4 regions of the Bacillus sp. GB_SG_008 genome follow, and region 2 is predicted to be linked to each of the others. Evidence: predicted binding sites of a transcription regulator. Region 2 holds the regulator's gene; each other region holds the start of a gene.
The links. The regulator Rex, encoded in region 2, represses fermentation and respiration genes when NADH is low (regulators of the CRP and FNR family bind a similar motif). The targets are predictions, from matches to a motif close to TTGTGAAATATTTCACAA.
Positions count from the first base shown of each region.

Region 1: ric (iron-sulfur cluster repair di-iron protein) is a predicted target of Rex. The motif match lies at 6,508-6,525, and genes of this name have one in related genera.
Region 3: ACTDJC_RS00265 (nitrate reductase subunit alpha) is a predicted target of Rex. The motif match lies at 2,716-2,733, and genes of this name have one in related genera.
Region 4: nirB (nitrite reductase large subunit NirB) is a predicted target of Rex. The motif match lies at 4,329-4,346, and genes of this name have one in related genera.

Region 1 is NZ_JBPZSK010000004.1:410,365-418,666, reverse strand. It holds gene ACTDJC_RS13615 (pyrimidine-nucleoside phosphorylase) at 1-212, shown strand, start outside; gene ACTDJC_RS13610 (cytidine deaminase) at 252-647, shown strand; gene ACTDJC_RS13605 (protein adenylyltransferase SelO) at 1,050-2,525, shown strand; gene ACTDJC_RS13600 (DUF438 domain-containing protein) at 2,980-4,209, opposite strand; gene ACTDJC_RS13595 (DUF1858 domain-containing protein) at 4,222-4,449, opposite strand; gene ACTDJC_RS13590 (Crp/Fnr family transcriptional regulator) at 4,548-5,237, opposite strand; gene ric (iron-sulfur cluster repair di-iron protein) at 5,711-6,418, opposite strand; gene topB (DNA topoisomerase III) at 6,753-8,302, shown strand, end outside.
Region 2 is NZ_JBPZSK010000017.1:9,721-17,973, reverse strand. It holds gene tsaE (tRNA (adenosine(37)-N6)-threonylcarbamoyltransferase complex ATPase subunit type 1 TsaE) at 19-492, shown strand; gene tsaB (tRNA (adenosine(37)-N6)-threonylcarbamoyltransferase complex dimerization subunit type 1 TsaB) at 473-1,165, shown strand; gene rimI (ribosomal protein S18-alanine N-acetyltransferase) at 1,177-1,620, shown strand; gene tsaD (tRNA (adenosine(37)-N6)-threonylcarbamoyltransferase complex transferase subunit TsaD) at 1,620-2,636, shown strand; gene ACTDJC_RS22035 (ABC-F family ATP-binding cassette domain-containing protein) at 2,944-4,869, opposite strand; gene ACTDJC_RS22030 (redox-sensing transcriptional repressor Rex) at 5,052-5,681, shown strand; gene ACTDJC_RS22025 (YdiK family protein) at 5,708-5,905, opposite strand; gene ACTDJC_RS22020 (CPBP family intramembrane glutamic endopeptidase) at 5,908-6,636, opposite strand; gene groES (co-chaperone GroES) at 7,007-7,291, shown strand; gene groL (chaperonin GroEL) at 7,330-8,253, shown strand, end outside.
Region 3 is NZ_JBPZSK010000001.1:60,515-68,816, reverse strand. It holds gene ACTDJC_RS00280 (molybdopterin-synthase adenylyltransferase MoeB) at 1-638, opposite strand, end outside; gene moaA (GTP 3',8-cyclase MoaA) at 655-1,668, opposite strand; gene ACTDJC_RS00270 (Crp/Fnr family transcriptional regulator) at 1,971-2,663, shown strand; gene ACTDJC_RS00265 (nitrate reductase subunit alpha) at 2,867-6,550, shown strand; gene narH (nitrate reductase subunit beta) at 6,540-8,015, shown strand; gene narJ (nitrate reductase molybdenum cofactor assembly chaperone) at 8,035-8,302, shown strand, end outside.
Region 4 is NZ_JBPZSK010000001.1:305,511-313,812, forward strand. It holds gene ACTDJC_RS01460 (sirohydrochlorin chelatase) at 1-94, opposite strand, end outside; gene ACTDJC_RS01465 (uroporphyrin-III C-methyltransferase) at 91-1,515, opposite strand; gene nirD (nitrite reductase small subunit NirD) at 1,575-1,892, opposite strand; gene nirB (nitrite reductase large subunit NirB) at 1,905-4,310, opposite strand; gene ACTDJC_RS01480 (GerMN domain-containing protein) at 4,919-5,956, shown strand; gene rph (ribonuclease PH) at 6,082-6,819, shown strand; gene ACTDJC_RS01490 (XTP/dITP diphosphatase) at 6,830-7,441, shown strand; gene ACTDJC_RS01495 (metallophosphoesterase) at 7,458-7,964, shown strand; tRNA gene ACTDJC_RS01500 (tRNA-Gly) at 8,066-8,139, shown strand; tRNA gene ACTDJC_RS01505 (tRNA-Arg) at 8,141-8,214, shown strand.

The DNA of each region.
Region 1 (8,302 bases), on a different contig from region 2:
GTCGTGCAACGAAAGAGGATGAAATTGATTTAGCGGTTGGCTTAATGCTACGCAAAAAAGTTGGCGAAGTTGTAAAAGAAGGAGAGCCATTAGTTACGATTTATGCAAATCGCGAAGATGTTGAAGATGTAAAAGCTAAAATTTATGAAAACATTTCTGTATCAGAAAAGGCTGAAACTCCTAAATTAATTTACACTGTGATAACTGATTAATGCTTAACAGAATTACATTTACTTTGAGGAGGAAATGATATGGATAAACAAAAATATATTGAAGAAGCTACAAAGATGTTGTCAAAAGCTTATATTCCATATTCAAAGTTCCCTGTTGGAGCGGCACTCGTTACGAAAGATGGTAAAATTTATACAGGCTGTAACATAGAAAATGCGTCTTATGGTTTATGTAATTGTGCCGAAAGAACAGCAATATTTAAAGCAGTGTCAGAAGGAGAATGCGATTTCAGTTATTTGGTAATAACAGGTAATACGGATGGTCCTATTTCACCATGTGGAGCGTGCCGACAAGTAATCGCAGAATTTTGTGATCCGCAAATGCCAGTATTATTGACAAATCAAAAAGGCGATGAAAAAGAAGTAACAGTTGAAAGTTTACTGCCAGGTGGATTTTCAATTAATGATTTAATGTAATGAAAGATATATTATGTAATTTGTAAATGATAAAATAAAGAGGCTATTCCCAATATTAAATAAAGGGATAGCTTCTTTTTTATAAATAATTCGTTCAAATTGCAATAATATAGATAACACATATCTGCTAGCAAATAGATATACCACATATTCTGCCAATTTTTTTATATTAATGTATTATAATTAGAAGGGTGTTTACTATTACTTAATATTTAATTCAATAGTTTTCGAATCGATGCAGTACAAAATTCATAATTTGTCGGAAATAGTATAATAAATTAACCGAAGTAGACACTAAAAAAGGTTGCTTTGTATTGATGTAGAAATACATAACTAAAATACCATTTAATTATTAGAGTTTTTGTTTTATGTAAAAAAGATAAAAGAAGAAACGGTGATACAATGACAAATAAAAAAGAAAGAATAGAAACAGGATGGAACTTAGATAATAGCTATGCCCGTCTACCGGAATCATTTTTCACCAGCCTCAATCCAACACCTGTTCGCTCACCGAAGTTGGTTATTCTCAATGATTCGTTGGCAACATCCCTAGGATTGAACATCGAGGAACTAGAAAGTGACGATGGAGTAGCGGTGCTTGCAGGAAATCGGATTCCCAAAGGTGCGTTTCCTCTTGCTCAAGCTTACGCGGGGCATCAATTCGGACATTTTAACCGGCTCGGAGACGGCCGAGCTCTGCTGCTTAGCGAGCAAATCACTCCCTTAGGTGAGAGGGTGGATATTCACCTGAAAGGTTCTGGTAGAACACCATACTCTCGCCGGGGGGATGGTCGAGCGGCACTTGGACCGATGCTACGCGAATATATCATCAGCGAAGCAATGCATGCGCTTGGTATTGCTACTACCCGTAGTCTAGCGGTAGTAACGACCGGTGAATCAATCTTTCGCGAAACTGAGCAGCCTGGTGCAATTCTTACCCGTGTGGCTGCAAGTCATTTGCGCGTTGGCACCTTTCAGTACGTTTCCAAATGGGGCACTGTTGAAGATCTTCAAGCCCTAGCTGATTATACAATACAGCGACATTATCTAGACGTTGACGCTGCTGAAAATCGCTATCTTTCCCTGCTTGAGGAAGTGATTAAGCGTCAAGCTCAGTTGATTGCAAAATGGCAACTTGTTGGTTTTATTCATGGGGTGATGAACACCGACAATATGACCATTAGTGGGGAAACCATTGATTATGGTCCTTGTGCCTTCATGGATACTTATGATCCGGAAACGGTATTCAGTTCCATTGATCTTCAAGGTCGCTATGCTTATGGCAATCAGCCGTATATTGGTGGATGGAATCTTGCAAGGCTTGCTGAAACTTTATTACCACTATTGCATAGTGATTATGCAAAATCGATGGAAATGGCTCAAGATGCAATTTTAAATTATAATGAGTTATATCATTCGAACTGGCTCGCTGGAATGAGAGCTAAATTAGGGATATTTAACGAAGAAGTACAGGATAAAGCACTTATTGAAGACCTCCTTACTATCATGGAGAAGTATCGTGCGGACTATACGAATACTTTCCGTGCGTTAACTTTTGATAAGCTGGAGGATATGGCCTTGTTTGAAACTCCAGAATTCAATCAGTGGCATGAGCAGTGGCAGGAAAGACTAGGTAGACAGGAAGAATCAAAAGATTCTTCACATTTATTGATGCGGAAAAACAATCCTGCGGTAATCCCACGGAATCACAGAGTAGAAGAAGCTTTGGAAGCTGCTGTGAAACATGGAGATTACAGCGTGATGGAACGTCTTCTTAATGTCCTTTCAAATCCTTATGCGTACTCCCCAGAACAAGATGATTACGCGACACTACCTGCGCCATCATCATGTCCTTACCGAACTTTTTGTGGTACATGATATAGAAGTGTTGGGAATGGTTCTTTTTGTTTTTCTACAATCATGTTGAAGCTTTAGGATGGTTTAAGATTCATACAAGGTAATGCTACTTCTTTAATTGAGGTAGCATTATTTTAGTTTGTCCTTTCTTGTGGTACAAAAAAGGATAGAACAGGCAGCATCTCTCTGCTTGTATCTATCCTCTTCTTTTCCCTTTATAAAATGTGTAACATTATATATTTATACCGCATAAAATTGAGGTTTGTATCCCTTATTTGATTCTAAATAAAATAATTAAAGTAGTCGTTTTATTTGTAAATGATATATATTTAGGATGAATTTAAATCAATTACTATGTTTTCTAGCACATAATCTAGAAGGGGGAAATGCTACAATAATTAATCATGCGAACTATAAAAACACTTTACATAGAGTGATATAAAAGAAAAGATAAACGGCTGGTGACATACTCAGCTTATGAAAGAATACGTTTTTCTCCCTGGATTTCTTGAATCGGATTAATATTTTGCGTGAATTCAAGGGTACCCATGTATTCTCCATCTTCACTCCGTATAGCAAAATAACGAATGTATACATATTTATCCTGAAATTTAATCCAGAAATCTTCACAATCTTTATTTCCAGATTTAAAGTCTTTTAAGAGCTTTTCAACAATATGAACGCTTTTTGGAGGATGGCAGTTTTGGACTGTTCTGCCGATGACCGCTTTCGTACGGGCGAAAATCCGCTCTTTTCCATGAGAGAAGTAGCGTACAACATCATCCTCGTCAATGAATGTAATATCTACAGGTAAGTGGTTCATTAGTAGCTCTAATTGCTTTAGAGACAACATACCTGTTTCTAAGCGAATGAATCCTTCAGATATGGCTTTTTCTTGTATAGATTTTCTTTCAGGTTTCCATACACTTGTAGGACTTGTTAAGCAATAGCCAATTTCATCACTTTCATGAGCGATTTTAATCCATTCATCTTCTGTAAGGGTTTGAAGAGCCATTGGAAATAAAATATTCTCTTCTTTAAAAATCATTTCACCTATCTCATGAATAACAAAGTAAACCTGAGATAAGACAGCTTTTTTATCTCCATTATAATTTTTTAATTTTTGTTTGACGTCTTTAATAGCATTGCGAATGCTGTCATCGACGCCCCACATTACTTGCGTTGGTCCATAAATTCCGTATTTCTCTAAATAAGGGAAAAGCAGATTCTCTTTACGGCTGTAATGTTTATCAATATCCATTAATAGATTTAAGTCTTCTATTAATTTATAGATGTTTTCTTTACTATCTTCTTTTTCGAAACGTTCATAGTGAAGTTGAAGCTTAAAGTTAACATGTATATCGATTTCTTTGTTTTCAAGCTTAAACGTATGAATCGGATGTCCAGGTTGGTCTTCTGGTTTATCAGATCTATGGATTTCTTCAATGGAACCTTTAAAAATAGCTGTATGCACTGAGCATAAACGCTGTACTTCTTCTACTGGAATTCCTTCTTCCTCCATGAGTGTCTGTTCAAGTTGGGAGATTTCTGTAACCGTAATATTTCCGACAGCTTCCTCGAATTGAGCTTTTACCTCCTCAACACTTTTCCCGTTATGAAGATTTTTAATAATTTCTTTTAGGATTTCTTGTCGTTCAAACGTATTCATACTTTTATGTTCACGATTGTTAATTATTTCACTCATAAAAATTCTCCTTTACCCTATAATGTTAAATCCGCTATTTTTAAAAGTTTTTTTAACTGTATCAAACGAAATTCCTCTCATTCGACATCCATTTGGGATGGTCATCACACGACCAGCTGTTTGCAACATTCCGGGTTTTGTTATATGTTCAAAGCCGAGTTCTTTTAAGATAGGGATGATTTCAGGGTATTCAATAGTCAAATCGCAAATTGTTTTCCTAAAATCAATCATTTTTGTCATCATCTTCACCTCGGAAATTATTGATATTAATTCTCAGTAACAATGTAACATAGAGAAAATGAGTAGGGTGTGAGAAAAATCACACATGTACTCTTTAATCAGATGATTTCTGCTTTTAATTTGTCTGGAATAATAATGAAACAACCGTTTTCATCAATATCAATTAATTTCTTTCTTTTTAACTGATTCATTGTGCGACTCATCGTTTCTCTGGATGTTCCAATCATATTGGCGAGTTCCCGATTCGTAAATTGGGTCGTTAATGTATATTTGTCATTCATCTGTATACCATTTGATTTACATAAACGGAGTAATAGCATAATAATTTGTTCGTAAGTATCGTGAAGAATCTGTTCTTCTAATCTGTTCTGAAGATCGACAATTTTTTCTCCAAGAACCTTAAACATTTTAATACATAATTCAGGATGCTGAATCAAAATCTTCTCGAAATCAGCGATTGGAGTAACGATTAACTCTGCAGTCTCAAGTATTTCAGCATGTGCTGGGAAGGTACCTTTTTGGAAAAAGCCAGCATGGGGAAACATTTCTCCAGCTTGAAGCACAGAAACAATTTGTTCTTTTCCAGTTACATCTGTTTTTTGAATTTTCACTTTACCAGATTGGATAAAAAACACGCGATCAAGTGTGTCACCCTGCATAAATACAAATGATTTTGCTTTATAATTTCGTAATTGTGAAATATCTACAATAGGCTGAAGTTCTTCTTCTGAAAGTTCTTTAAAGAGGGGAACTTCCTGTAAATGTTTTTTTATCATTTTTGCCTTCATATATACAACTCCTCAATAATTCTCGTCATATTTTTATAATAAAGTTATATCAATTTCGTAAATAAAGCAGTGATAAAAATCATATTTGTAATAGAACGAATCAATTTTTTAACTTCATAGGAGGAAGCTAAATAACGGACTAGATAAGACAAAGTGAAACTTTCATCAGTGGGGCTCTTGTGTAGTTTGTGAGTTTCGATGTGTATGTTGAGGGGCTCGTTCTCGAGTTTTTAGTATCACTGGAGATTACGTGGAAAGTGAACTTTCCGTGTGTATATTCTAAAAGCATTACGAAAATAGAAAAAATACGTAAAAAATAGAACATGAGCAAAAAGTGCTTATGTTCTATTTTGTTACATTTAAGTGATATCTATATAAGAATCTTTTTATTTATTTCAGATCATAAAATCTATAAGTTCAAAAAATGTTGTTTTTGAGCCTTAATTCGATGTCTATAGATTCACCTTTTTTACTTAAGCCTGTGCGATTGCACGCGGGAACAAAATATTATTTTCTAAATGAATGTGCTGGAATAGATCGGATTCAAGAGCTGCAAGTCGTTGATAGACAAGACGATAAGTACCGCAAGCTCCTTCTGGAGGAGTAAAGTCATTCGTAATGTTACGAAGTTCTTTTATAATATCACCAGCATGGCTATGTTCACTTTCTAACTCTCCCACCACTTTGCTTAATTTCGTATAATTTTCATCAGTTGGATTTTGCTCAAATGCTAAAATCAACGGAAAATCTTCTGTTTCTTCTTTAATTATATGCTGTTCTAATTCTGTTTTTAATTCATGGAATAGCTTATGAATTTTAGCTAAATGAGGCTGTCCTGATCCATGAACGCGTAATACTTTTGTTACATATGGACTTAACTGTGGCAATTCTTCATTTAAATAGCGATGATGTTTATTCACAATATAGTCAATTAATTCACTATAAGAGGCGATTTTCCAGTCAATTTCTGCTTCATTTAATAGTTTTGTTTCATAATAAAGAGTATTTAAGTTTGTTATAACCTCTTCCACCGATAAATTTCTCTCATGAATTGCATCAATAAGTGGTCTGTTACCCCCGCAACAAAAATCTATTCTATATGATTTGAAAAGATCGCTTGCTTTCGGGAATTTTGTAACAATGTCACCAATCACAGAAGTCTCAGTAAATACATGTTCCATATGAATGCCTCCATAAAGTTTAAATTTTGTATCTAGATTAAAAATATCAATAAATTTAAATTTATGTAGTGATATACATCACTGATAACTTGTGAATTTCATCATACGTTGTTTGTGTAATAAAGTGATGATGCTTGTACTTATGTCAAAAATAAGTAGATACATATAATACATTACGTAATTAATCACTATTGTGAAGATATTTCAGTTAAGCGTATAATATTAGAAGTCTATAACATATAAAATGGAATTTGAACTGTTGTGGGTTATACTCATCTGAAAAATAAATAAATATAATTGAAGTGACACAGCAATTTAGATAGGGAGTTATAAAATGAAATTAATTATTGCCGAGAAACCTGATCAAGGTTTAGCGCTCGTTTCTCAATTTAAATATCGACGAAAAGACGGCTATTTGGAAGTGGAAGCAAATGAATTGTTTCCGAATGGTGCTTATTGTACGTGGGCCATTGGTCATTTGACGCAATTATGTAATCCAGAACACTATCATGAAGAGTGGAAAAAATGGTCATTAGATACGTTACCAATGATTCCAGAACGTTTTCAATTTGAAGTAACAAAATCAAAGTATAAGCAATTTAACGTTGTGAAACAACTGTTACATAATCCGCAAGTGACGGAAATTATTCATGCGGGAGATGCAGGGCGTGAAGGGGAATTAATTGTACGGAATATCATTAATCTTTGTAATGTACAAAAACCGATGAAGCGTCTGTGGATTTCTTCTTTAACGAAGCAAGCAATCTATCAAGGATTTAAAAACTTACTTGATGAAGCAGATACAATCAATACGTACTACGAAGCATATACACGATCATGTGCAGACTGGGTTGTTGGGATGAATGCTTCCCGTGTTTTTAGCATTTTACTAAAGAAAAAAGGAATGAATGATGTTTTCTCCGCTGGACGCGTGCAAACACCAACACTTGCATTAATTGTGAAACGTGAGAAAGAAATTGAAAACTTTAAATCAGAGCCATTTTGGGAAGTGTTCGCAACCTTTAATATAGAAGGAAAGAAATATGAAGGTAAGTGGGAACAGGACAATGAATCTCGCTTAAAGGATCCCAATATGGCGAATAAAATCGCTGCATTTTGTCAAAATAAACCGGCTGAAGTGAAAGAAATGAAAACAGAGCGAAAAGAGTTTCAGCCGCCATTTTTATTTAACTTATCATCCTTACAAGCAACGGCGAATAAAGTATTTAAATTTTCACCGAAAAAGACACTTGATATCACACAAGCGTTATATCAAAAAGGAATTGTTTCTTATCCGCGTTCGGATTCTAACTACGTAACAGAAGGAGAAGCTGCAACGTTTCCTGATATTTTGCAGAAGCTAAGTCAGTTTGAAGATTATAAAGATTTGTTGCCTGCACCAGTTTCTTCTATTATGAATAACAAGCGATATGTGAATGAGAAGAAGGTTACAGATCACTACGCCATTATTCCAACAGAACAAGTAACAAATCCAAGTAAATTATCAGGTGATGAAAGAAAAATTTACGATATGATTGTAAGAAGATTGATTGCGGCGCATTATGAAGCTGCGATTTTTGATTACACTACAATTACAACGCTTGTTGATGGACGTGCTGAATTCATTTCAAAAGGAAAACAGCAAATTCAAGAAGGTTGGCGTAAAGTGATTTTCCAAGATGATAAAGATGAAGAAACAATTCTTCCAATTGTACAAGAAGGGGAACAAGGAAAAGTTGCAAAGGTGAAAGTGAAAGAAGGAAAAACCCAGCCACCAAAACGATATACAGAAGGTCAGCTGATTACGTTAATGAAAACAGCTGGGAAGTATTTAGAGAACGAAGAACTGGAAAAAGTATTAAAAAAGACAGAAGGTTTAGGGAC
Region 2 (8,253 bases):
GTAAGGTAGGTGAAACCTTTGAATAAATATGAAATAACAACAACGTCTTCAGAAGAAACGCAGAATTTATCAGAAAAGCTTGGACAATTAGTTCAGGCGCAGGATGTTTTGATTTTAGAAGGAGACTTAGGTGCAGGTAAGACAACATTTACAAAAGGTCTTGCAAAAGGTCTTGGTGTAAAACGTGTTGTGAATAGCCCAACGTTCAATATTATTAAAGAATACAAAGGACGATTACCGCTTTATCATATGGATGTATACCGCCTAGCGGAGAGCGAAGAAGATTTAGGGTTTGATGAATATTTTTATGGTCAAGGTGTAACAGTGGTGGAGTGGGCGCATTTAATAGAGTCTTTTTTACCACTTTCACTTTTAAAAATCAGTTTATTCCACACGGGGGATAGTACAAGAAAAATTGTATTAGAGCCGAGCGGAGAACGTTATATTAGATTATGTGAGGAGCTATTACAAAATGAAAGTACTAGCAATTGATACTTCTAACTATGTAATGGGAGTTTCTCTTATTGATGGAAATATGGTTGTGGGAGAAATCATTACAAATTTAACAAAAAATCACTCTGTGCGTCTAATGCCAGCAGTAGAGCAACTTTTACAAGAATGTAACGTGAAACCAAAAGAATTAAATAAAATCGTTGTAGCAGCTGGTCCAGGCTCTTATACAGGTGTTCGTATTGGTGTAACAGTAGCAAAAACATTAGCTTGGTCATTGCAAATTCCGATTGTTGGTGTATCAAGTTTAGAAGTGCTGGCAGCAAACGGAATAAATTTCCCAGGGTATATTTGTCCGTTATTTGATGGTCGTCGTCAGCAAATTTATACGGGATTGTATACATATAGAGAACAAAAGTTGCAATCTGTGAAAGAGGATCGTATTATTCTCATTGCCGATTGGTTACAAATGTTAAAAGAGATAGGACAACCTATTTTATTTATCGGAAATGATGTAGAACAGCATAAAGATACAATTGTAGAACACTTAGGAGATCAAGCAGTATTTGCCCCGCTGACGAAACATAATCCACGCCCAAGTGAATTAGCTTTCTTGGGCTTACAGAAAGAAGAGCAATCTGTGCATACATTCGTTCCAAGTTACCTTCGTTTGGCAGAAGCAGAGGCAAAATGGTTAGAAAGTCAAACGAAATAGGGGTTTTATGAATGAACATTACATTTAGAAATATGAAGGAAGAGGATATTCCGCAAATTGTTGCGATTGAAGAAGCTTCATTTGCGACTCCTTGGACTGCCGAAGCATTTGAACGAGAATTAAAAATGAATGAGTATGCACACTACGTTGTACTGGAAACAGAGGAAGGAATTCTAGGTTATTGCGGACTTTGGGTCGTTCTTGATGAATCACATATTACGAACATTGCGGTATTACCACAATACCGTGGTCAAAGGCTCGGAGAAGTGTTATTACAAGAAGTAATGAACAAAGCGAGAGCTCTTGGAGCAAATACGATGACACTTGAAGTGCGTGTTTCAAATGAAGTTGCAAAAAAGTTATATCGGAAATTTGGTTTTCAAAATGGCGGAATTCGCAAAAGATACTATACAGACAATTATGAAGATGGTCTTGTAATGTGGGTGAACTTATGATGAAAAAAGATACAATTATACTGGGTATTGAAACAAGCTGTGATGAAACAGCTGTAGCAGTTGTGAAAAATGGACGAGAAATTTTAGCGAACATTGTAGCTTCGCAAATTGAAAGTCATAAACGTTTTGGCGGGGTTGTTCCGGAAATTGCATCTCGTCACCATGTGGAACAAATAACGGTTGTATTAGAAGAAGCGTTAAAAGAAGCGCAAATTACGTTTGAAGATATTGATGCAATTGCTGTTACAGAGGGGCCAGGCCTTGTTGGGGCATTGTTAATTGGTGTGAATGCAGCAAAAGCGGTAGCTTTTGCACATGGTATCCCGTTGGTTGGCGTGCATCATATTGCTGGTCATATTTATGCAAATCGCTTAGTACAGGAACTGCAGTTTCCATTATTGTCTCTCGTTGTATCTGGTGGACATACAGAGCTTGTTTATATGAAAGAGCATGGTTCATTTGAAGTAATTGGCGAAACAAGAGATGATGCTGCAGGAGAAGCATACGACAAGGTGGCACGTACGTTATCATTGCCATATCCAGGTGGACCGCACATTGATCGTCTTGCCCATGAAGGAGAGCCGACAATCGATCTGCCTCGTGCATGGCTGGAACCAGATTCTTATGATTTTAGTTTTAGTGGTTTAAAATCCGCAGTTATTAACACTGTGCATAACGCAAAGCAGCGCGGAGAGGAACTAACACCTGAAGATTTAGCTGCAAGTTTTCAGGCAAGTGTAATTGATGTGTTAGTAACAAAAGCAGTACGAGCAGCGGAGGAGTATGGCGTGAAGCAAGTGCTTCTTGCTGGAGGAGTTGCAGCAAATAAAGGATTGCGGGCTCGATTAGAAGAGGAGTTTGCAAATAAAAACGATATAGAGCTTATTATTCCACCGTTATCTTTATGCACAGATAACGCTGCTATGATTGCTGCAGCTGGTACGATTGCATATGAGCAAGGAAAGAGGGCAACATTAGCATTAAATGCAAATCCTGGCTTGGATATTGAATCATAGTTATTCCGCGTTTAATGAGACACTGAATTTTCGACTCTCGTTAAAGAAGATAAGTTTAGTTAAATGTTAGTGGGGCCACAGATGAAAGTTTCACTTTATACACATAATTAACCACAGCCTGTGGATAAAACCTATATTATCTGTTGATAATATAGGTTTTTTTGTGAGTATAAACTGTGGGTAAATATTATTTTATTTGTGGATAATGTGGAAAAATTAATATTTAGCTTGATAATATAAAATTGAATGTGTGAATAACACTGTGGATAAATAAAAAGGTCAGCGTAACTGCTAACCTTTTTATTTTTTATATTTGTAATTCTTCCCATTCTTCCATACATGCTTCTAATTGTTCTTGTAGTGTTTGTTTTTCTGCTGTAATATCACTTGCTCTTTCGTAATCAGCATATACTTCAGGCAGACAAAGTTGTTCTTCTAATGTAGCGATTTGCTCTTCCATTGCAGCAATGTTTTCTTCTAATTCCTCAATTCTACGCGTACGTTGGCGCTCTTGCTTTTTACGTTCTTTTTCTTCAATATAATTTAATTTTTCTTGCGCCACTTGTTTTTGTGCAGGTTTATTCGTTTCTTGTTCTTCAAGTTCTGCCCGTTCTAACATTTCATTTTTCTTTTCTATATAATAATCGTAATCGCCTAGATATTCCGCTGCCCCGTCTGTTGACAATTCAATAACTTTTGTGGCGATGCGATTAATGAAATAGCGGTCATGAGAAACAAATAAAATAGTTCCTGGAAAATCAATAAGAGCATTTTCTAATATTTCTTTACTACTTAAGTCTAAATGGTTTGTCGGTTCATCTAAAATAAGCACATTTGATTTTTGCATCATAAGTTTTGCAAGAGCTAAACGTGCTTTTTGTCCACCACTTAAAGAAGAGACTGGCTTTAAAACATCATCACCAGAAAATAAAAAGTTTCCAAGTACTGTGCGGATTTCTTTTTCTGGTTGTAGCGGGTAATCATCCCAAAGTTCATCTAATACGCGTTTTGATGATGTTAAGTTTGCTTGTTCTTGGTCATAATATCCAATAGAAACGTTAGAGCCGAATGAAAAACTGCCGTTTAAAGGACGAAGTTTATCCACAAGAGATTTTAATAAAGTGGATTTTCCGATTCCATTTGGACCTACAAGTGCAACACTATCACCTCTCGTTAATTGGAAATGAATGTGCTCAATGATTGGCTCGTTATTATAACCAATTGTGATATTTTTTACTTGTAGTACATCATTTCCACTTTGCCTATCGATATCAAAGTGGAAAGAAGCAGATTTTGTATCACCGAGTGGTTTTGTCATAAGCTCCATACGATTTAATTGTTTTTGACGACTTTGTGCCCGTTTTGTTGTGGAAGCGCGGGCGATATTTTTTTGAATGAAGTCTTGTAACTTTGTGACTTCTTCTTGCTGTTTCTCATAACGCTTCATCTCTTGTTCGTATAGCGATGCTTTAAGTTCTAAATACTTACTGTAGTTCCCCGTGTATTTTCGACTTTGTTTATTAGAGATTTCATATACCTGTGTTACGAGTTTATCTAGAAAGTATCGATCGTGTGAAACGATTAAAATAGCACCAGGATAGCCTTGTAAATATTGTTCCAGCCACGTTAATGTATCGATATCTAAATGGTTGGTTGGCTCATCCAAAATAAGCAAATCTGGTTTTGTTAATAATAATTTTCCAAGAGCTAAACGAGTTTTTTGCCCACCACTTAAAGTGGAGATTGTAGTTCCGTGTGTCTCAGAAGGAAAGCCAAGTCCGCTTAAAACAGAGCGAATATCAGCTTCGTATTGGTAGCCGCCTTTATTTTTATAATCTAATTGCAGGCGATCATACTCTGCTAACAATCTTTCGTGTACAGTGACATTTGTGAAATTTTCTTCTTTCCCCATTTCTTGTTCTAGCCTTCGGAGTTCTTTCTCCATGCGTTGCAAGTCGAGAAATACCGTTAGCATTTCATCCCAAATGGTTAATGATGTTTCAAGACCAGTGTGCTGTGCTAAGTAACCGATAGATACATCTTTCGGTTTAATAATTTCTCCACTGTCATGGGACAGTTCTCCCGCAATAATCTTTAATAATGTAGACTTTCCAGCGCCGTTACGGCCGACAAGTGCAATGCGATCACGCGTCTGTACCTCTAACTTAATGTTTGAAAGAATCACTTCAGCGGCGTATAACTTGGAAAGGTTATTCACTTGTAGTAGAATCAATGTTTTCACCTCAAATAATTTCTTAACTTTGCCATGATTATATTTCTCAATCATACTAAAAATAGTGTATAGTTGAACGTAATAGAGAAGTTCTCTCTCTATTATACAGGGAAAACTTTCAATGCTAAACTTCCGTACATGTTTCAATCACTTGAACAGATAGGAAGAGAGGAGGGGGTTGCATGGAGCAGCCTAAAATTCCGCAGGCGACTGCCAAAAGATTGCCTCTATACTATCGATTTATCCAAAACTTATCGTTATCTGGTAAGCAACGCGTATCATCTGCAGAATTAAGTGAAGCGGTGAAAGTGGATTCGGCGACGATTCGAAGAGATTTTTCATACTTTGGGGCATTAGGGAAAAAGGGATACGGCTATAACGTAAATTATTTATTGTCGTTTTTCCGCGAAACACTTGATCAAGATGATGTAACGCGTGTAGCACTAATAGGGGTAGGTAATTTAGGGACAGCTTTCTTACATTACAATTTTACGAAAAATAATAATACAAAAATTGAGATGGCATTTGACGTTGATGAAGAGAAAGTTGGAAAAGAAATCGGAGGAATTCCAGTATATCATCTGGATGAATTAGAAGAGAAATTATCCGATGATATAAAAGTGGCAATATTAACAGTACCTGCTTCTGTTGCACAAGCTGTAGCAGATCGCTTATCGCATACTGGTATACAAGGTGTTTTAAACTTTACACCTGCTAGGTTAAATATATTAGAACATATTCGAATTCATCATATCGATTTAGCGGTAGAATTACAAACGCTTGTGTACTTTTTAAAAAATTACCCACAATAAAAACGCAGGAATTCCCTGCGTTTTTATTATTTCTTCATACTACCTTTTTTCGGTTTAGAAAAAAGAAGGCGAAGTGCCAAATTAAAATCGACTGTTGCCATTATAGCGAGTAATATTGTATAAAAGTTCCAAATTGTATCTTCAACACTTGTAATTGCTAAGTATGTAAAAATACACCCAAGAAGAAAATACAAAGTTGCCATAACAAATGGTGAAGTTCGCATGTTTAAAATCCTCCGATGAATCCTTGCAATTTTTCAGCTTTTTCTATGTATGGGTGAAGTACAAATGTAATTAACATAACATTTGTATTCATCATAACATGAGCCATAATAGGTACAATAATCCGTTTTGTTTTTACATATAAAAATGAAAAAACAAGCCCCATGGAAATATACACTAATAAATGTGTAGGGTCAAAATGAATTAAAGCAAATATAAGTGAACTCACAATTGCTGCGATAAAGAAGTTATATCGTTTATATAGTGTTCCAAATAGAATCTTTCTAAATACAATTTCTTCAAGAATGGGAGCGAATATAGAAGAAACAATCATAAATAATGGAGCAGCTTTTATAATCTCGATAATGTTTTGTGTATTTTCAGATTCAGGTTTAACTTTAAAAATTTGTGTTTCAATTGTGCCAGCAATTACTTGGGCAAATAAAGCAAGAAAAACCCCCAAAATAATCCATCCTATTGTAGCGGGAATGTTTGTTTTTTCCCGATCCCATTTTTCTGATTGTGTATCGTTGCGTAATATCAAAAGGATAATAATAAGAGCAACAAAGAAGCTAATTATTCCCCAATGTGCAGTTGCCAATTGAACCTCTTCTTGAAAGCTCCTGTTTCCATTGTTGTATATTCCGCTTTTTAAAAGGAGCCACCCTCCAATTACACCTGATAATTGCATTAAAATATATGTAACAACAACCCACCAGTATTGTCTCTTCAATTTCGTAACTCCTTTTTAAATTTTTTGTAATGAAAAAGGAAAATGCTCTATCCATAGAGAAAACAACTTATGGCATCTTCTTATTGTAACATAGGAGAAGAGGGAAAAACGATGGAATATCAAATAGAATCTTCTATCAGTGCCGATCTTCCATGAAGCCAAGGATTTATATTATTGCGCTACCCATCAGGTAAAGAAGAGAAGCTTATGGAAAGACTGAAGAGGATGTAAAATAGTTTTCCGAAAAATTACGTTTTTTCACTTGCAAAAGAAAATGAGATTCTTTATTATAATAAGTGTGTTAGCACTCGAAGTGTTTGAGTGCTAATAAACATAAAATTTACATAGTAAATTGAGGAGGTTATTGTTCATGCTAAAGCCATTAGGTGATCGCGTTGTAATTGAACTTGTTCAAGCAGAAGAAAAAACAGCAAGTGGTATCGTATTACCAGACACTGCAAAAGAAAAACCACAAGAGGGTAAGGTAGTGGCAGTTGGTACTGGTCGTGTGCTTGAAAATGGTGAGCGTGTTGCTTTAGAGTTAGCTGTAGGCGATCGTATTATCTTCTCAAAATATGCAGGTACTGAAGTAAAATACGAAGGTGCAGAATACTTAATTTTACGTGAAAGCGACATTTTAGCAGTTATCAGTTAATTATATAAATCTTTAAAAATTCAAGGGGGTCAAATATTATGGCAAAAGATATTAAATTTAGTGAAGAAGCACGTCGTTCGATGCTTCGCGGTGTCGACACTCTTGCAAACGCAGTAAAAGTTACGCTTGGACCAAAAGGTCGTAACGTTGTACTTGAGAAAAAATTCGGTTCTCCGCTTATTACAAATGACGGTGTAACAATTGCAAAAGAAATTGAATTAGAAGATGCATTTGAAAACATGGGTGCAAAACTAGTAGCAGAAGTTGCTAGCAAAACAAATGATGTAGCTGGTGACGGAACGACAACTGCAACTGTATTAGCACAAGCAATGATTCGTGAAGGTTTAAAGAACGTAACAGCTGGTGCGAACCCAATGGGTCTTCGTAAAGGTATTGAAAAAGCTACTGTAGCAGCAATTGAAGAATTAAAAACGATTTCTAAACCAATCGAAGGTAAATCTTCTATCGCACAAGTAGCTGCTATTTCTGCTGATGACGAAGAAGTAGGAAAATTAATTGCAGAAGCAATGGAGCGTGTTGGTAACGACGGCGTTATTACATTAGAAGAATCTAAAGGATTCACAACAGAATTAGATGTAGTAGAGGGTATGCAGTTCGACCGTGGATATGCTTCTCCTTACATGATTACTGATTCTGATAAAATGGAAGCCGTTCTTGATAACCCATTTATCTTAATTACTGATAAAAAGGTTTCTAGCATTCAAGAGATCTTACCAGTATTAGAGCAAGTGGTACAACAAGGTAAACCACTTCTTATCATCTCTGAAGACGTAGAAGGCGAAGCGCTAGCTACATTAGTAGTAAATAAACTTCGTGGTACGTTCAACGTAGTAGCTGTTAAAGCTCCTGGCTTCGGTGATCGTCGTAAAGCAATGCTAGAAGATATCGCTATCTTAACTGGCGGTGAAGTAATTACAGAAGAATTAGGACGCGACTTAAAA
Region 3 (8,302 bases), on a different contig from region 2:
CGTAATGCTTCAAAATCTCCAACTAGTATTTTTAAAGCTTCTGCAACTTGATAAGCAACGACCATTTGCACAGCTGGTTGAATAATCCCCGCCGTATCACACGTTGCTCCGCTCGTTGGATGCTCCATTAAACATCGAAAACATGGTGTTTTCCCTGGAATAATCGTATACGTTACACCATAACTGCCTACACAACCACCGTATATCCACGGAACGTTATACTTCTGTGAAATATCGTTAATAAGAAGACGCGTATCGAAATTATCTGTTGCATCTATTATTACATCCACGTTCTTAACAAGCTGTTCCATTTCTTGCACCGTTACATCTGTTACAACTGGCTCGATATCCACTTCAGAGTTAATTCGCCTTAAATGCTGCGCCGCTGCAACTGCTTTCGGTACATAACGATTCGCATCTTCTTCTGTATATAATTGCTGCCTTTGTAAATTGCTCCACTCGACGTAATCACGATCCGCAATCGTCAGCTTGCCAATCCCTGCCCGGACAAGCGCCTCAGCATTTGCCGTACCAAGTGCACCAGCGCCAATGATTAATACGTGTTTTTCACCTAAATCTCGCTGGCCAGTTTCACCAATCTCTGAGAATAGTATTTGCCGTGAGTACCGCTCTTGCATCTTGACCCCTTCTCTCTTATCCGCCAATATATGACATTTCAATTTTCGGGCGGTTATTTGCACTTTCTTCCGTTCGTTCATCTGAATAACGATCACTACGCCTAGTCCACACATCTTGTACGACTCGGAATAATTCCTCATCATCTATCCCCTCGCGAAGCAGCGTTCGTAAATCCGTTCCTGCTGTTGCAAATAAACATGTATACAACTTACCTTCTGCTGAAATGCGTGCTCTCGTACAAGAAGAACAAAACGATTCAGAAACAGATGTGATAAAGCCGACTTCTGCCTCAGTTTCAACATATCGATACCGCTTTGCCACTTCACCAAAATAATGCGGATCTACCGGCTCAATTGGATACACACGTCCAATCATATCGATTAATTCTTTCTTCGTAATCACTTGTTCAAAATTCCAGCCGTTCGTACTCCCAACATCCATAAATTCAATAAAGCGAAGAGGGATGCACTGCTCTTTACAATAAGCGGCCATCTTCAAGATTTGGTTATCGTTCATTCCTTTTTTTACGACCATATTGATTTTTACTTCTAATCCGGCTGCCCTTGCTACTTCAATTCCTCGTAATATAGGCTTCGTGCTTACATTGCGGCCGTTAATGCTTCGAAATACATCATCATCTAGTGCATCTAAACTGACGTTTACTCGTTGTAAACCAGCTTCTTTTAAAGCTTTCGCTTGCTTCGTTAAATGAATACCGTTCGTCGTTAGCCCAATATCTGTTAGACCTTCTAATTTCACAAGACGTTCTATGAGCTTTGGTAAATCTTTACGCAGTAACGGTTCGCCGCCAGTTAATCGAATTTTCTTGACGCCCATGCGAACAAAAAGTTTAGCTAATCTCTCAATCTCATCAAATGTAAGCAAAAACTCATCTTTTAAAAACGCATAATCTGGACCAAACACTTCAGCCGGCATACAATATGTGCATCGAAAATTACAACGATCAATAACAGAAATGCGTAAATCTTGAAGCGGACGCTGCCATGCATCTAAAATCTTCTCAGTCATCTTCACCCCTCCTTCTTGCTGTCTCTATATACCTTCATTCTATTATAATATATTTTTAAACTAGGGTGTTTTTGCTCTTGCGCTTTATCTTTTTTTTGGCTGTCTTTCATTTGTCTTCATCATAAAAAAGAACAACAATCTATGTTGTGATATTTCTCACATCGATTTTCTCATTCAAAAATTCTTCACAATTCTGTTCAAAAACTGTTCACAATTAGCCACGGGAAAAAAACTGCTTGCATTTGCACTATATTTACATTCAAAATAAGAAATAGACTGTTCTGAAAAGAAAGGTGATTGCTGTGGCAAACAGTACGGCATTATCAAATGATTTAAAAGAATTGCTCGCATCTGTGGAATATAAAATGAAAGTGGGCAAAGCTAATTATATTTTCCAAGAAGGTATGGTGGCAAAAGAACTATACATTATTCACTCTGGAAAAGTTCAAATTAGTAAAATTAGTGCCGATGGTCAAGAATTGACACTGCGCATTTGTTCGCAGCATGATATTATCGGAGAACTCACATTATTTACAGAGGATGCCAAATATTTGTTAAATGCAAAAGTGCTTGAACATGCAGAAATCGGCGTCATTAAACGAGATGCATTAGAAAAAGCATTGCTGGAAAAACCAGCTCTTGCGTTTGAATTTATGAAGTGGGTTAGTGAGCATTTACGAAGAATGCAAACGAAGTTTCGTGATTTAGTATTGCATGGCAAAAAGGGAGCTCTCTATTCGACTCTCATTCGCATGACGAATAGTTACGGGATTTTAAAAGAAGAGGGTATTCTCATTGATCTTCCATTAACGAATCAAGATCTTGCAAACTTCTGTGCAACCTCTCGGGAAAGTGTCAATCGCATGTTAAATGATTTAAAAAAACAAGGCATTATTTCCATTCATAAAGGAAAGATTACCATTCATAATTTACACTTTTTAAAATGTGCAATCGCTTGTGAAGATTGCCCTACCTCTATTTGTAGTATTGAGTAGCATCTCATTTAGATGCTGCTTTTTTTATTCTACATCCTAAACATGTTTTGTAATGTGCAAAATGTCACACCTTCTCTATTTTTTCCTTACACACTCATGAATTTTTGACAATCTGTTGAACTGTGATAGATATCACATCTCTATTTTGCACGCCCTCTTATAGTGAAAGTAAGCAAGAGAGACGCAATAAAGGAGTGAACAGTATGAAAAAGAAACTATCACCATTCATGCAACGTTTAAAATATTTTTCTCCAATAGATCGTTATAACGATAATCATACACAAGAAACATACGAAGACCGCGAATGGGAAAACGCTTATAGAAAGCGATGGCAGCATGATAAAGTAATCCGCTCCACACATGGCGTAAACTGCACCGGTTCTTGCAGCTGGAACATTTACGTAAAAGATGGAATTGTAACTTGGGAAGGACAAGAGCTAAATTATCCGACTACTGGTCCGGATATGCCAGACTTTGAGCCACGCGGATGCCCGCGCGGAGCAAGCTTTTCTTGGTACATTTATAGTCCGCTTCGTGTGAAATACCCATATGTACGCGGCGTTCTTTGGAATATGTGGCAAGAGGAACTACAAAAACATGAATCACCGTTAGACGCTTGGAAAAGCATTGTTGAAAATCCAGAAAAAGCACGTACATATAAGCAAGCACGCGGAAAAGGCGGCTTTATTCGTGCAAATTGGGATGAGGTATTACAGATTGTTGCTGCTTCCTTATTATATACAGTAATCAAATACGGTCCAGATCGAAATGTTGGCTTCTCGCCAATTCCTGCGATGTCAATGTTAAGCCACGCAGCTGGAAGCCGCTTTATGCAGCTTATGGGCGGGCCGATGCTCAGCTTCTACGATTGGTACGCTGACTTACCGCCAGCTTCACCGCAAATTTGGGGTGATCAAACAGATGTGCCAGAAAGTAGTGATTGGTACAACGCTGGCTACATTATGACATGGGGCTCCAACGTACCGCTAACGCGGACACCAGATGCCCACTTCTTAGCGGAAGTGCGCTATAAAGGAACAAAAGTCGTTTCTGTTAGCCCTGATTTTGCCGAATCAACAAAATTTGCTGATGACTGGATCAGTGTAAAACAAGGAACAGACGGTGCACTTGCAATGGCAATGGGGCACGTCATTTTACAAGAATTTTACGTGGACAAACAAGTGGACTACTTCATAAATTATGCAAAACAATATACAGATTTCCCATTCCTTGTCACGTTAAAGCAGCAAGGAGATCAATTTGTTGCAGATCGCTTCTTAAATGCGGCTGATATTGGTCGTGAAACGAAGCTTGGCGAATGGAAGCCCGTTCTTTGGAACGATAACTGTCATGATTTCGCAACGCCGCACGGTACAATGGGATCACGCTGGGATAACGAGAAGAAGTGGAACTTACGTTTAGAAGATGAACAAACAGGTGAAAAAATTGAGCCGCGTCTTTCTTTACTTGGTATGGAGGATGCAATTGGAACTGTACAAATTCCGTACTTTTCTGATGACGGAAATGAAGTATTAGAACGTACCATTCCAGTGAAAAAGATTACAACACCAAACGGAGATCTTTTCGTAACAACTGTCTATGATTTAACATTAGCAAACTACGGCGTAGACCGCGGTCTTGGCGGCCAAGAACCGAAGAGCTTTGATGAAGATGTTCCGTTTACGCCAGCATGGCAAGAAAAAATGACAGGTGTAAAACGAGAACTTATTATTCAAATCGCTCGTGAATTTGCTCAAAATGCAGTTGATACAAATGGACGCTCGATGATTATTGTCGGCGCTGGTATTAACCATTGGTTTAACTCTGATACGATTTACCGCGCTGTGTTAAACCTTGTTCTTCTTGTTGGTGCACAAGGTGTAAATGGCGGCGGCTGGGCTCATTATGTCGGTCAAGAAAAGTTACGCCCAGCAGAAGGTTGGCAAACCATCGCAACAGCAAAAGATTGGCAAGGTCCGCCGAAACTGCAAAACGGTACATCCTTCTTCTATTTCGTTACAGATCAGTGGCGCTATGAAGATACACCTGTTGGACATTTAGCATCGCCAGTTGTCGGCAACTCACGTTATCAGCATCATGGTGATTACAATGTGTTGGCCGCTCGCCTTGGCTGGCTACCTTCTTATCCAACTTTCGAAAAGAATGGCATTGAGCTATATAAAGAAGCGGTCGCTAGTGGCGCAACAACCCAAGAGGAAATCGGGAAATATGTTGCGCAGAAACTAAAAGACAAAGAGCTCAAATTTGCGATTGAAGACCCGGATAACAAAAATAACTTCCCGCGCAACTTATTCGTATGGCGCGCGAATTTAATCTCAAGTTCCGGTAAAGGACACGAATATTTCTTAAAACATTTACTAGGTACGACAAATGGATTAATGAACGATGATCATGATTCATTACGACCAGAGGAAATAAAGTGGCATGAAGAAGCACCTGAAGGAAAGCTAGATCTACTAATCAATTTAGATTTCCGTATGGCTGGAACAGCACTATACTCTGACATCGTTCTTCCTGCTTCCACATGGTATGAAAAGCATGATTTAAGCAGTACAGATATGCATCCGTTCGTGCATCCATTTAACCCAGCAATCGGTTCACCGTGGGAAGCACGCTCTGACTGGGATATTTTCTGCTCCCTTTCAAAAGCAGTCTCTGATCTAGCACAAAAGTTAGACCTTGAGCCAATGAAAGAGGTGGTTGCAACGCCGCTTCTTCACGATACACCGCAAGAATTAGCGCAGCCGCTCGGACAAATTAAAGATTGGAGCAAAGGGGAATGTGAGCCAATCCCAGGCAAAACAATGCCGCAAATTCATGTTGTAGAACGTGACTATAAAACGCTATATGACAAAATGACTGCACTCGGACCAAACGTTGGAAAACAACCGATTGGTACAAAAGGCATCTCTTGGTCTGCGGAAAAAGAATACGAACAACTAAAGAGTAAATTAGGTGTAATTCGCGCTGATTCTATCGCGAAAGGATGCCCTGACATAACAGAAGCAATCAATGCCGCTGAAGCTGTGTTAACCCTTTCTTCAACAACAAACGGTCATATGGCAGTAAAAGCATGGGAAGCGCTTGAAAAACAAACGGACTTACAACTCCGTGATTTAGCAGCAGAGCGTGAAGAAGAATGTTTCACATTCGAACAAATTACAGCACAGCCAAAAACGGTTATTACCTCCCCTGCTTTTAGTGGTTCAGAAAAAGGAGGACGCCGTTACTCACCGTTTACAACAAACGTAGAACGGCTTATTCCTTGGAGAACAATAACAGGGCGTCAATCTTTCTACTTAGATCACGACATGATGAAAGAATTTGGCGAAACAATGGCAACGTTCAAACCAATTTTACAGCATAAACCGTTCCGTAAATCTCGCCCTGAAGTAGAAGGAAAAGAAATTACGCTGAACTATTTAACACCGCATAACAAGTGGTCCATTCATAGTATGTACTTTGATGCACTGCCAATGTTAACACTGTTCCGCGGTGGACCAACAGTATGGATGAATAAAGATGACGCCGCTGAAGCCGGTGTTGCTGATAATGACTGGATTGAATGCTTTAACCGAAACGGTGTCGTTGTTGCACGTGCTGTCGTAACACACCGCATGCCGCGGGGAATGGCCTTTATGCATCATGCACAAGATCGCCACATTAACGTGCCTGGTACGAATTTAACAAGTAACCGCGGAGGAACACATAATAGTCCGACGCGTATTCACGTAAAACCAACACATATGATTGGCGGATACGGTCAATTAAGCTACGGCTTTAACTACTATGGCCCAACCGGAAACCAACGCGACTTAAACGTCGTCATCCGCAAACTGAAGGAGGTAGATTGGCTTGAAGATTAAAGCACAAGTCGGAATGGTAATGAATCTTGATAAATGCATCGGCTGCCACACTTGTAGCGTAACATGCAAAAACACCTGGACGAATCGTCCAGGTGCTGAATACATGTACTTTAACAACGTGGAGACAAAACCGGGCATTGGCTATCCAAAACAATGGGAAGATCAAGAAAGATATAAAGGCGGCTGGGAGCTGAAGAACGGAGACCTTCAGTTGAAATCCGGTTCAAAAATGAAACGTCTCATGAACATTTTCCATAACCCAGATCAACCAACAATTGATGATTACTTTGAGCCTTGGAACTACGACTATGAAACATTAACAAACAGTCCGCAGCGAAAGCACCAACCGGTTGCTCGTCCAAAATCAGCCATTACAGGTGAATTTATCGATAAAATTGAATGGGGACCAAACTGGGAAGATGATTTAGCCGGCGGGCATGTAACAGGCTTACAAGATCCAAACGTCAAGAAAATGGAAGAAGAAATTAAAACGGATTTCGAAAATGTGTTCATGATGTACTTACCGCGTATTTGCGAACATTGCATCAATCCGCCGTGCGTATCTTCTTGTCCATCTGGCTCTATGTATAAGCGCGATGAAGATGGAATTGTCCTAGTTGATCAAAACGCATGCCGCGCTTGGAGATTTTGTGTCTCTTCTTGTCCGTACAAAAAAGTGTATTTCAACTGGCAAACGAATAAAGCTGAAAAATGTACGATGTGTTTCCCGCGTATTGAAGCTGGTATGCCGACAATTTGTTCGGAAACATGCGTCGGACGCATTCGTTACATCGGAGTTATGTTATATGACGCTGATAAAGTAAAAGAAGCAGCATCTGTAGAAGATGAAAAAGACTTATACCATTCTCAGCTTAACGTATTCCTAGATCCAAACGATCCAGAAATAGCCGCTGAAGCAAAGAAACAAGGTATTCCGGAAGAATGGATCAAAGCTGCTCAGCAATCACCTATTTATAAAATGATTATCGATTGGAAAATTGCTCTTCCACTTCATCCAGAGTATCGTACATTGCCAATGGTTTGGTACATCCCGCCTTTAAGCCCGATTATGAACATGGTCGAAGGAAAAGGAAGCAACTGGCAAGCAGAAGAAATTTTCCCTGCTATTGATAATATGCGTATTCCGATTCAATATTTAGCAAACTTATTAACTGCAGGCGATGAATCTCATATTCGTCTTACATTGAAAAAAATGGCTGTCATGCGTACTCATATGAGAGCATTGCAAATAAATAAAGAACCAAATGAAGATGTATTAACAGAACTGAGCTTAACAAAAGAAGACATTGAAGATATGTACCGTCTTCTTGCGATTGCGAAATATAAAGATCGTTTCGTCATTCCAACTTCTCACCGTGAGCAAGTGGCAGACCTTTATAACGAGCAAGGAAGCTGCGGTCTTTCCTTTGCTGGCGGCCCCGGCTCTTGTATGACAATCTCTTAAAATAAAGGAGGTAACAACTATGAAACAAAGTTTACAAACTGCTTTTTCTTGTTCTTCCTTTCTTCTCTCCTATCCTGAACAGGGATGGAGAGAAGCACTTCCTCATTTACAAAGTGATATTCAAAGCATCGAACATGAGGAAATTCGCACTACCCTTACAACATTTATCGAACAAGCAAAGCAAAAAACAAACGATGAATTAATTGAATCATATGTATATACATTTGATTTTGGCAAAAAAACAAATATGTATCTCACTTATATGAATACCGGTGAACAACGAGAAC
Region 4 (8,302 bases), on a different contig from region 2:
TCCGCTCTTTTATAACGGACTGGATAAAGTGAATGAATTGTTCATTTCCTTCTTGTAATCGGCTACCGTGCCCAATATAAACAATCCCTTTCATTGTGCCGCCACTTCTTTCTCATTAAAAATAGCTTGTAATTCATAATCAATGTTCTGTAATCCGACTTTATTTGCATACTGCAAAGTGAGTTCATCTGTATACGAGAATGGTAAATTGAAAATATGTGTGAAACCAAGACGTTTAGCTTCTGCTATAAATGTATCAATTGCGGCGCGCCCTTCAAATACAATGCTATCCCATGTAAATTCAGAGAGCATACGTGTATGAATTTCATCAAAACGATGATCTATTTTATATTCATGCGTCATTATATAAGAACCGGGGCCGATTTTTTCTTGAATAACGGCAATTCGATTGATGTTTCGCCCTAAATACACAGTTGATTCTGTAGAAAATTTTGCTGGTTCACCGAAGAGTCCATATTGCATAAGTGCCTCTTGAGTGCCGCTATTCATATACTGCAGTTCCCCCTGCAAGGAACGAACATCTTTACGATGTTGTGCACATGATTGCAACAAAATTGCTACGCTTTCGGCTGAACAAAAAACAAGACGTTTAGCGTCAAATATTTCACGGAGTTGTTCCTGTGTTAATGTGTATTCTTGTTTTTTGAAAGTTGGAATCTGATATGTCTCTGCTCCGGCTTCTTGTAACTTTTGCTCTGCTTTACTTATTTTATTTGATGAAGAGGCGAGCAAAACTTTTTTTCCGTGTAGTGGCTTATGTTCTTTCCAAGCAATTTGTTTTCGCAAGGATACGACATCTCCAACAATTGTCATGGAAGGATTTGAAATGTGTTCTTTTTTGACTCTGTCAACAATTGTGGATAGAGTACCTGTAACGACTCGCTGTCTTCCTGTTGTACCCCATTCAATGACTGCTACTGGTGTATTTTTTTTCTTTCCTGTTTGTAATAAGTTTTCACAAATGATTGGTAAATTTTTAATGCCCATGTAAAAGGCAACAGTATCACTATTTAAGAGTGAGTTGTAGTTTACATGATCCTGAATCGGTCCCTTTGTATGACCAGTTAGTAATGTCACACTATTACTGTAATCGCGATGGGTGAGAGGGATGCCGGCATACGCGCTAGCGGCGATGCTAGATGTAATACCTGGTACAATCTCATATGGAATGTTTTCTGCTGCTAAAGCGGCTGCTTCTTCACCAACTCTGCCAAAGATAGAGGGATCTCCGCCTTTTAAGCGAACAACGGTCTTACCTTCTTTGGCAGATTGAAGTAAATGAGCGTTAATCATTTCTTGGCGCATAATATGATTTGTTGGCATTTTTCCGCAATAGACAAGTTCACATGTTGACTTCGTATAGCGAAGTAAATTTTGATTCAATAAGCGGTCATATAAAACAATATCTGCTTTTTGTAAACACTCCATCGCTTTTTTTGTAATAAGCCCTTCATCACCAGGTCCTGCACCGACTAAATATACGTATCCGTTCATCTCTACACCTCATCTGTTTTTACTGGAAAGGAAGCCGAGAAGAGGCTTCCTTATATAAGCTACATGTATATATAAATATCGCCATCAATAACTTGTACTTCATACGTTTGAATGCAACCATCATCAGGTTTTTGTACTTCACCTGTTAGTAATGAAATTTTCCAATCGTGCAGTGGACAAAAGACAAATTCACCAGAAACAATTCCTTCCGCTAAAGGTCCATTTTTATGAGGGCACCGATTTTCTACAGCACGAATGTCGCCGTTTGCAAGGCGAAATAAGGCAATAGACATATCCTTTATTCGCACTTCCTTACCAATTTGTACGGGAAGATCTACAGCATGCATGATTTTTATTTTTTCTTTCGTTTGTAACATACGAATCGCTCCTTACTTTACAATCTCTACTTCATACATCGTTTTTAATGATTGCGTTTCTAGTGCTTGTCCCCAAGCCTCTTCATATGTGCTACGTGCTTTTTGGAAACGTTCATATAGCATAGCGACCATATTTTCATCTTGCAGTACTTCTTTTATGTGGTGTAAGCCCATTCGCTCTACCCAAGGAGCTGTACGTTCGCCGTAAATACCAGTTTCACGATAGTATTGTACGTAAGCTGTGGCAATGCGAAGTACATCTTCCTCCGAAGGGACAATCATTACAAAATCAGCTTCACGCACTTCTGTACCGCCATTACCACCGATATAAAGTTGGAAGCCATTTTCAACACAAACGACACCGAAGTCTTTCGTTAATGCTTCCGCACAGTTACGCGGGCAACCTGTTACACCCATTTTCATTTTATGTGGTGTATCTACCATTTCTAATGACTGTTCAAGCAACATGCCAAGTCCTAATGAATCTTTTGTACCGAAGCGGCAGAAACGAGATCCAACGCAGGATTTTACATTGCGAAGGGACTTCGAGTAGGCATAGCCAGAGTTCATACCAAGGTCGGCCCACACTTTTGGTAAATCTTCTTTTTTAACCCCATATAAACCGATGCGGCTTGCGCCTGTTATTTTCACGAGTGGAACGTCGTACTTCTTCGCAACTTCTGCAATTTTCATTAAATCATCTGCTGTTGTAACGCCGCCGTACATACGTGGAATAACAGAAAATGTTCCGTCATGTTGAATATTTCCATTCATTCTTTCGTTAACGAAGCGGGATGCTTTATCATCGGCATACTCTTCTGGGCAGGCCATACGTAAATAATAATTTAATGCAGGCCGGCATTTTGAACAGCCTTCTTCGTGTGCGAAGTCAAGGACGTTTCGCACTTCTTTCGGTGATTTTAAACCTTTCTCATGAATTGCTGCTACAACTTCATCGCGAGATAATGTTGTGCACCCACACATACCTGCAGCCTGAGTAGAAGCATCAAAATTATCTCCAAGTGTATGAGATAGAATTTGTTCAACAACTGGGCGACATTTACCGCAGGATCCTGCAGCTTTTGTGCATCCTTTTACTTCTTCAAATGTCGTTAGGTCTTGTTCTAAAATAGCGTGAACAATGGCTCCTTTTGTGACACCGTTGCATCCGCAAACAGTTTCATCAGCACTCATACTTGCAATATCAAGTCCGCTATCTTCACCAGCTTTGTGAAGAAGAGAGGCGGGTGTATATTCTTGTATATCTTCTTCTTTTTTTAACATGCTGAAGAGGCGTGTGCCGTCAGCTGTATCACCATATAAAACAACACCAACAACTTTATTGTCTCGGATTAGTACTTTTTTATAGGAACGTGTACATTCGTCAAATATGGAGATTGCTTTTGTTACCTCATCTTCATAAATTTGACCAGCGGAGAATAAATCGCATCCCGCAACTTTCAGTTGTGTACCGACGATGCTGCCTGTATATCCATCTGTTTGTGTATTTGTAATCTGTTTTGCTAATACAGCACCTTGCTCATAGAGCGGTGCAACAAGACCATAGGCAACCCCTTTATGCTCTGCACATTCACCAACCGCATAGATGGATTGGTCATTTGTTTGCATATAGTCATTGACTATAATGCCGCGGTTCACAAGTAAACCAGCGTCTTTTGCTAACTGTGTATTTGGGCGTATTCCAACAGCCATGACGATTAAATCACAATTTACAATATCGCCATCTGCAAATTGAATGCCCTCAACGTGGTCTGTACCAAGAATTTTTACCGTTTTCTTTTCCATAAGGAACTTCATACCTTGTGATTCTAAGTCTTCACGCAGTAATGAAGCTGCCTTAGCATCGAGTTGTTGCTCCATTAAGTGTGGCATTAAGTGAACAACATGCACGTCCATTCCTAAATCAATAAGCCCTCGTGCGGCTTCTAAACCAAGTAATCCGCCGCCAATGACAACTGCTTTTTTATATTGCTTAGCCGTATCCATCATAAATTGTGTATCTTCGATTGTGCGAAATCCTGTTACACCAGGGAGATTTGAACCTTCCACAGGTAAGATAAAAGCACTGGAGCCTGTTGCGATAATGAGCTTGTCGTACATAACAAGACGATTCTTTTCTGTAACAATGACTTGTTCTTCCCGATCAATATGAAGTACTTTTTCATTTGTATACAACGTAATATCATTTTCTTCGTACCAACTGTATTCGTTCATAATGATATCTTGCATATTTGTTTTTCCTTGTAGGACGTGGGAGAGCATAATACGATTGTAGTTCGGGTGCGGTTCATCTCCAAAAATGGTAATGTCGTATAACGTATTGTTTTGTTTTAAAATTTCTTCGATGCAGCGTATTCCAGCCATACCATTCCCAATCATGACTAAACGTGTTTTCATATTCATGTCCCTTCTTGTATGTGAAATATTTAACAAACTTTGATACTTGTATTATAAAAGTTTTAGAAAATAAGGAGATGTGATATTTATCACAGTTTTGGAGGATTCATAAATTGTTCAAATTTGCACATAATTTGCTGTAATCTCCTTTTACATTTGATAATTTTATCTTACTAGTTGTAGGTAGTAAGACCCCACTTCAAGATTCAGAGAAACTAAAAAAGATGGATGGGGGATGAAGCCTCAACTAATGAAAATTTCACTTCATCCCGCATTAACGGGCAGTAAGTCCCCCACCTCAAGATTCAGAGAGAAGCAAAGAAGATAGGTGGGGGAACTGCCCGTAAAAGCCCGATTGGTTCAACTAACCATCAGTGAGGGATAAAACCGCACTGATGGAAGTGTCACTTTATCGCGAAAGAATAATACGGAGACGTTAGTAAAGAGACTGAAAATATTCCAATAGAGGTAAGGAGTAAGTTTTTGACCATGATATAAAACTTTGCGCAGGTATTTTTTAGAAGAGATAAGTTGTCATCGCTTGTTCTAAAGTGAAAGTTGAGCTCGTATACATGTAGTACAAACTTAGATTTTTAGGAGGAAAGCGTATGCCTAAATCGACTTTCAAATGGCTTGTTTGTGCTACATTAAGTACAGTTTTATTAGCAGGATGCGGATTGTTTGGTAAGGAAAAAGGAACAGAGCAAATTGATCCACCTAAGAAAGTTACCTATACAGACGGTGAGAAGAAAGAAACAGCGAAGCAAGGGGAAACGATAAAACAAGATTTATATCTCGTAGATAAAAATGGTTATGTTGTGCCGCAAACGGTGCAGTTACCTGCTCCGAAAAATAATGCGGTCATTAAGCAATCATTACAATATTTAGTGAAAGATGGACCAGTAACAAATTTATTGCCAAATGGATTTCAAGCTGTACTTCCCGCAGATACTGAAATGACAGTTGATGTGAAAAACGGGACAGCGGTTGTTGATTTTTCTAAAGAACTGAAAAATTATAAAAAAGAAGAAGAACGCCGTATTGTAGAAGCAGTTACTTGGACATTAACGCAGTTTAAAGAAGTGAAGAATGTGAAGTTTCGTATGAATGGGCAAGATTTAGCGAAGATGCCTGTTGCTGGTACGCCGATTGGTAATGGATTAAGCCGGGCAAATGGCATTAACTTTGATGATGAGCAAGTGGCTGATATTACAAACACAAAACCAGTTACGTTGTATTTCTTGGCGCAAAATAATAAACAAAATTATTATGTACCAGTAACGCGCCGCGTTGCAGAAGGAAAAGAAAATGAAGTCGCGACAATTGTAAATGAACTTGTAAAAGGACCAGCGCATCAATCGGCGTTAACATACGACTTTAATCCAGATGTGAAGCTAATCAATGAGCCGAAACTTGAAAAAGGAACGGTGACGCTAAACTTTAATGAAAATATTTATGGGAATAAAGGTAAAAGTATGATTTCTGACTATGTACTCCAGTCTCTTGTATTAACTTTAACGGAAAAACAAGGAGTAGAAAATGTGTTAATTCAAGTGAATGGAAAAGCGAATCTTGTTACAGAGAAAGGTGATAAATTAATAAAACCAGTCGCTCGTCCGCAAAACGTGAACACAGGTAGTTTTTAAACAGAAATAATTTGATATACTTAATTTATGAAAAGAAGGGGAACTCCCCTTCTTTTATTGTCATACATAACATAATTTTTAAATTGGCTATACTAACATGTAGCAGTTATAAGGGGGTTATTTTTATGCGAGTAGATGGTAGACAAGCATCAGATTTGCGCCGTGTACATATTCATACGAATTATTTAAAACATCCAGAAGGATCAGTATTGATTGAAGTTGGTGATACGAAAGTTATTTGTACAGCAACGATTGAAGAAAGGGTTCCGCCGTTTATGAGGGGCGAAGGAAAGGGATGGGTTACAGCTGAGTATTCCATGCTTCCTCGTGCAACAGAACAGCGTACCATTCGTGAATCGAGTAAAGGAAAAGTAACAGGGCGCACAATGGAAATTCAACGTTTAATAGGACGAGCATTACGTGCTGTGGTTGATTTAGAAGCGCTCGGTGAAAAGACGGTTTGGATTGACTGTGATGTCATTCAAGCTGACGGCGGAACGAGAACTGCTTCTATTACCGGTGCGTATGTTGCGATGGTATTAGCGTTTGAGAAGCTTGTAACAGCAGGAAAAGTATCAAAAATTCCAGTGAAGGATTACTTGGCAGCAACGTCTGTTGGAATCGTTGATGAGCATGGTGTTGTGTTAGATTTAAATTATGCAGAAGATTCTAAGGCAAATGTCGATATGAATGTCATTATGACAGGCAAAGGGCATTTTGTTGAAGTGCAAGGTACAGGAGAAGAAGCGACATTTAGCCGCGGTGAATTGAATGAATTGCTTGATGCAGCAGAATATGGAATTTTACAGCTTATTGAAATGCAAAAAGAAGCGTTAGGCGATATTGTAACTCATATGGAATAGAGGTAAAAATATGAAACAAGTTGTAGTAGCGACAAAGAATGCTGGGAAAGTACGTGAATTTGCGGAGCTATTTGAAAAGTTTGATTTAGAAGTAAAATCACTTTATGATTTTCCTCATATTGAAGAAGTAGAAGAAACTGGTGAAACGTTTGAAGAGAATGCCATTTTAAAAGCGGAACATCTGTGTAAACAGCTAGATGAAATTGTCATTGCGGATGATTCAGGTTTAATTGTAGATGCCTTGCAGGGGAAACCAGGGGTTCGTTCGGCTCGTTATGCAGGAGAGGAAAAGGATGATCAAGCTAACATTCAAAAGGTTCTAGAAGAATTAAAGGATATTTCAATGGAGAAACGGACAGCGCGTTTTTATTGCGCATTAGCCGTTGCGTTTCCACAAGAAGATAAAAAACCATTGATTGTAAACGGAACGTGTGAAGGGAAGATTTTAGAACAACAGCGCGGGGAAAATGGCTTTGGTTATGATCCAATCTTTTATGTAGAAGAATACAAAAGCGCAATGGCAGAATTGTCATCCGATGAGAAAAATAAAATTAGTCATCGCGGGCGTGCTCTTCGTAAATTAGAAGAAAAAATTCCAGTATGGTTTTTAGGAGAAGAATAATAAGGGAGCGAAACCGATGAAGGCGTTAATTGTGAGCGATAGTCACGGTTCTGTGAAAGAGCTAAAGCAATTAAAAGAGCGGTATGAGGGAAACGTAGATGTGATGATTCATTGCGGTGATTCTGAATTAACATCTCATCATTCTGAACTAGAAGGGTTTCATGTGGTGAAAGGAAATTGTGATTTTGTTGGTGATTTTCCAAATGACATCATCACAGATGTGCAAAGCACACGTTTTCTTGTAACGCATGGCCATTTATACAATATTAAAATGACGCTGCAAACACTTTTATATCGTGCGAAAGAAGCTGAGGCAAATATTGTTTGCTTCGGTCATTCGCATATATTGGGAGTAGAAATCATAGACGATATATTGTTTATCAATCCAGGAAGTATTCTCTTGCCGCGCTCGCGAAGAGAAAAAACATTTGCTTTATTAGAAATACAAGAAAGCGAAATAGAGATTCGTTTTCTTACGTTAGACGGTGCAATTGTAGCTCAAAAAGCGTTTCAAATAGAGTGAAGAATTTTTCTTCACTCTATTTGAAAAAAATGTTGACTTTAGTTATTGGTAATAATATAATAAAAACTGTCGATGAGACATTAGTAAAAATTTCATATAATGCGGGTGTAGTTTAGTGGTAAAACAAGAGCCTTCCAAGCTCTGGTCGAGAGTTCGATTCTCTTCACCCGCTCCATGTCCCAGTAGCTCAGCAGGATAGAGCAACGGCCTTCTAAGCCGTCGGTCGGGAGTTCGAATCTCTCCTGGGACGCTAAAAAAACCTTGTTATCTTTCGATGACAAGGTTTTTTGTTTGGTTTAAATAAGAAATAATAATTGTGCTATTTAACACTAAAAAAG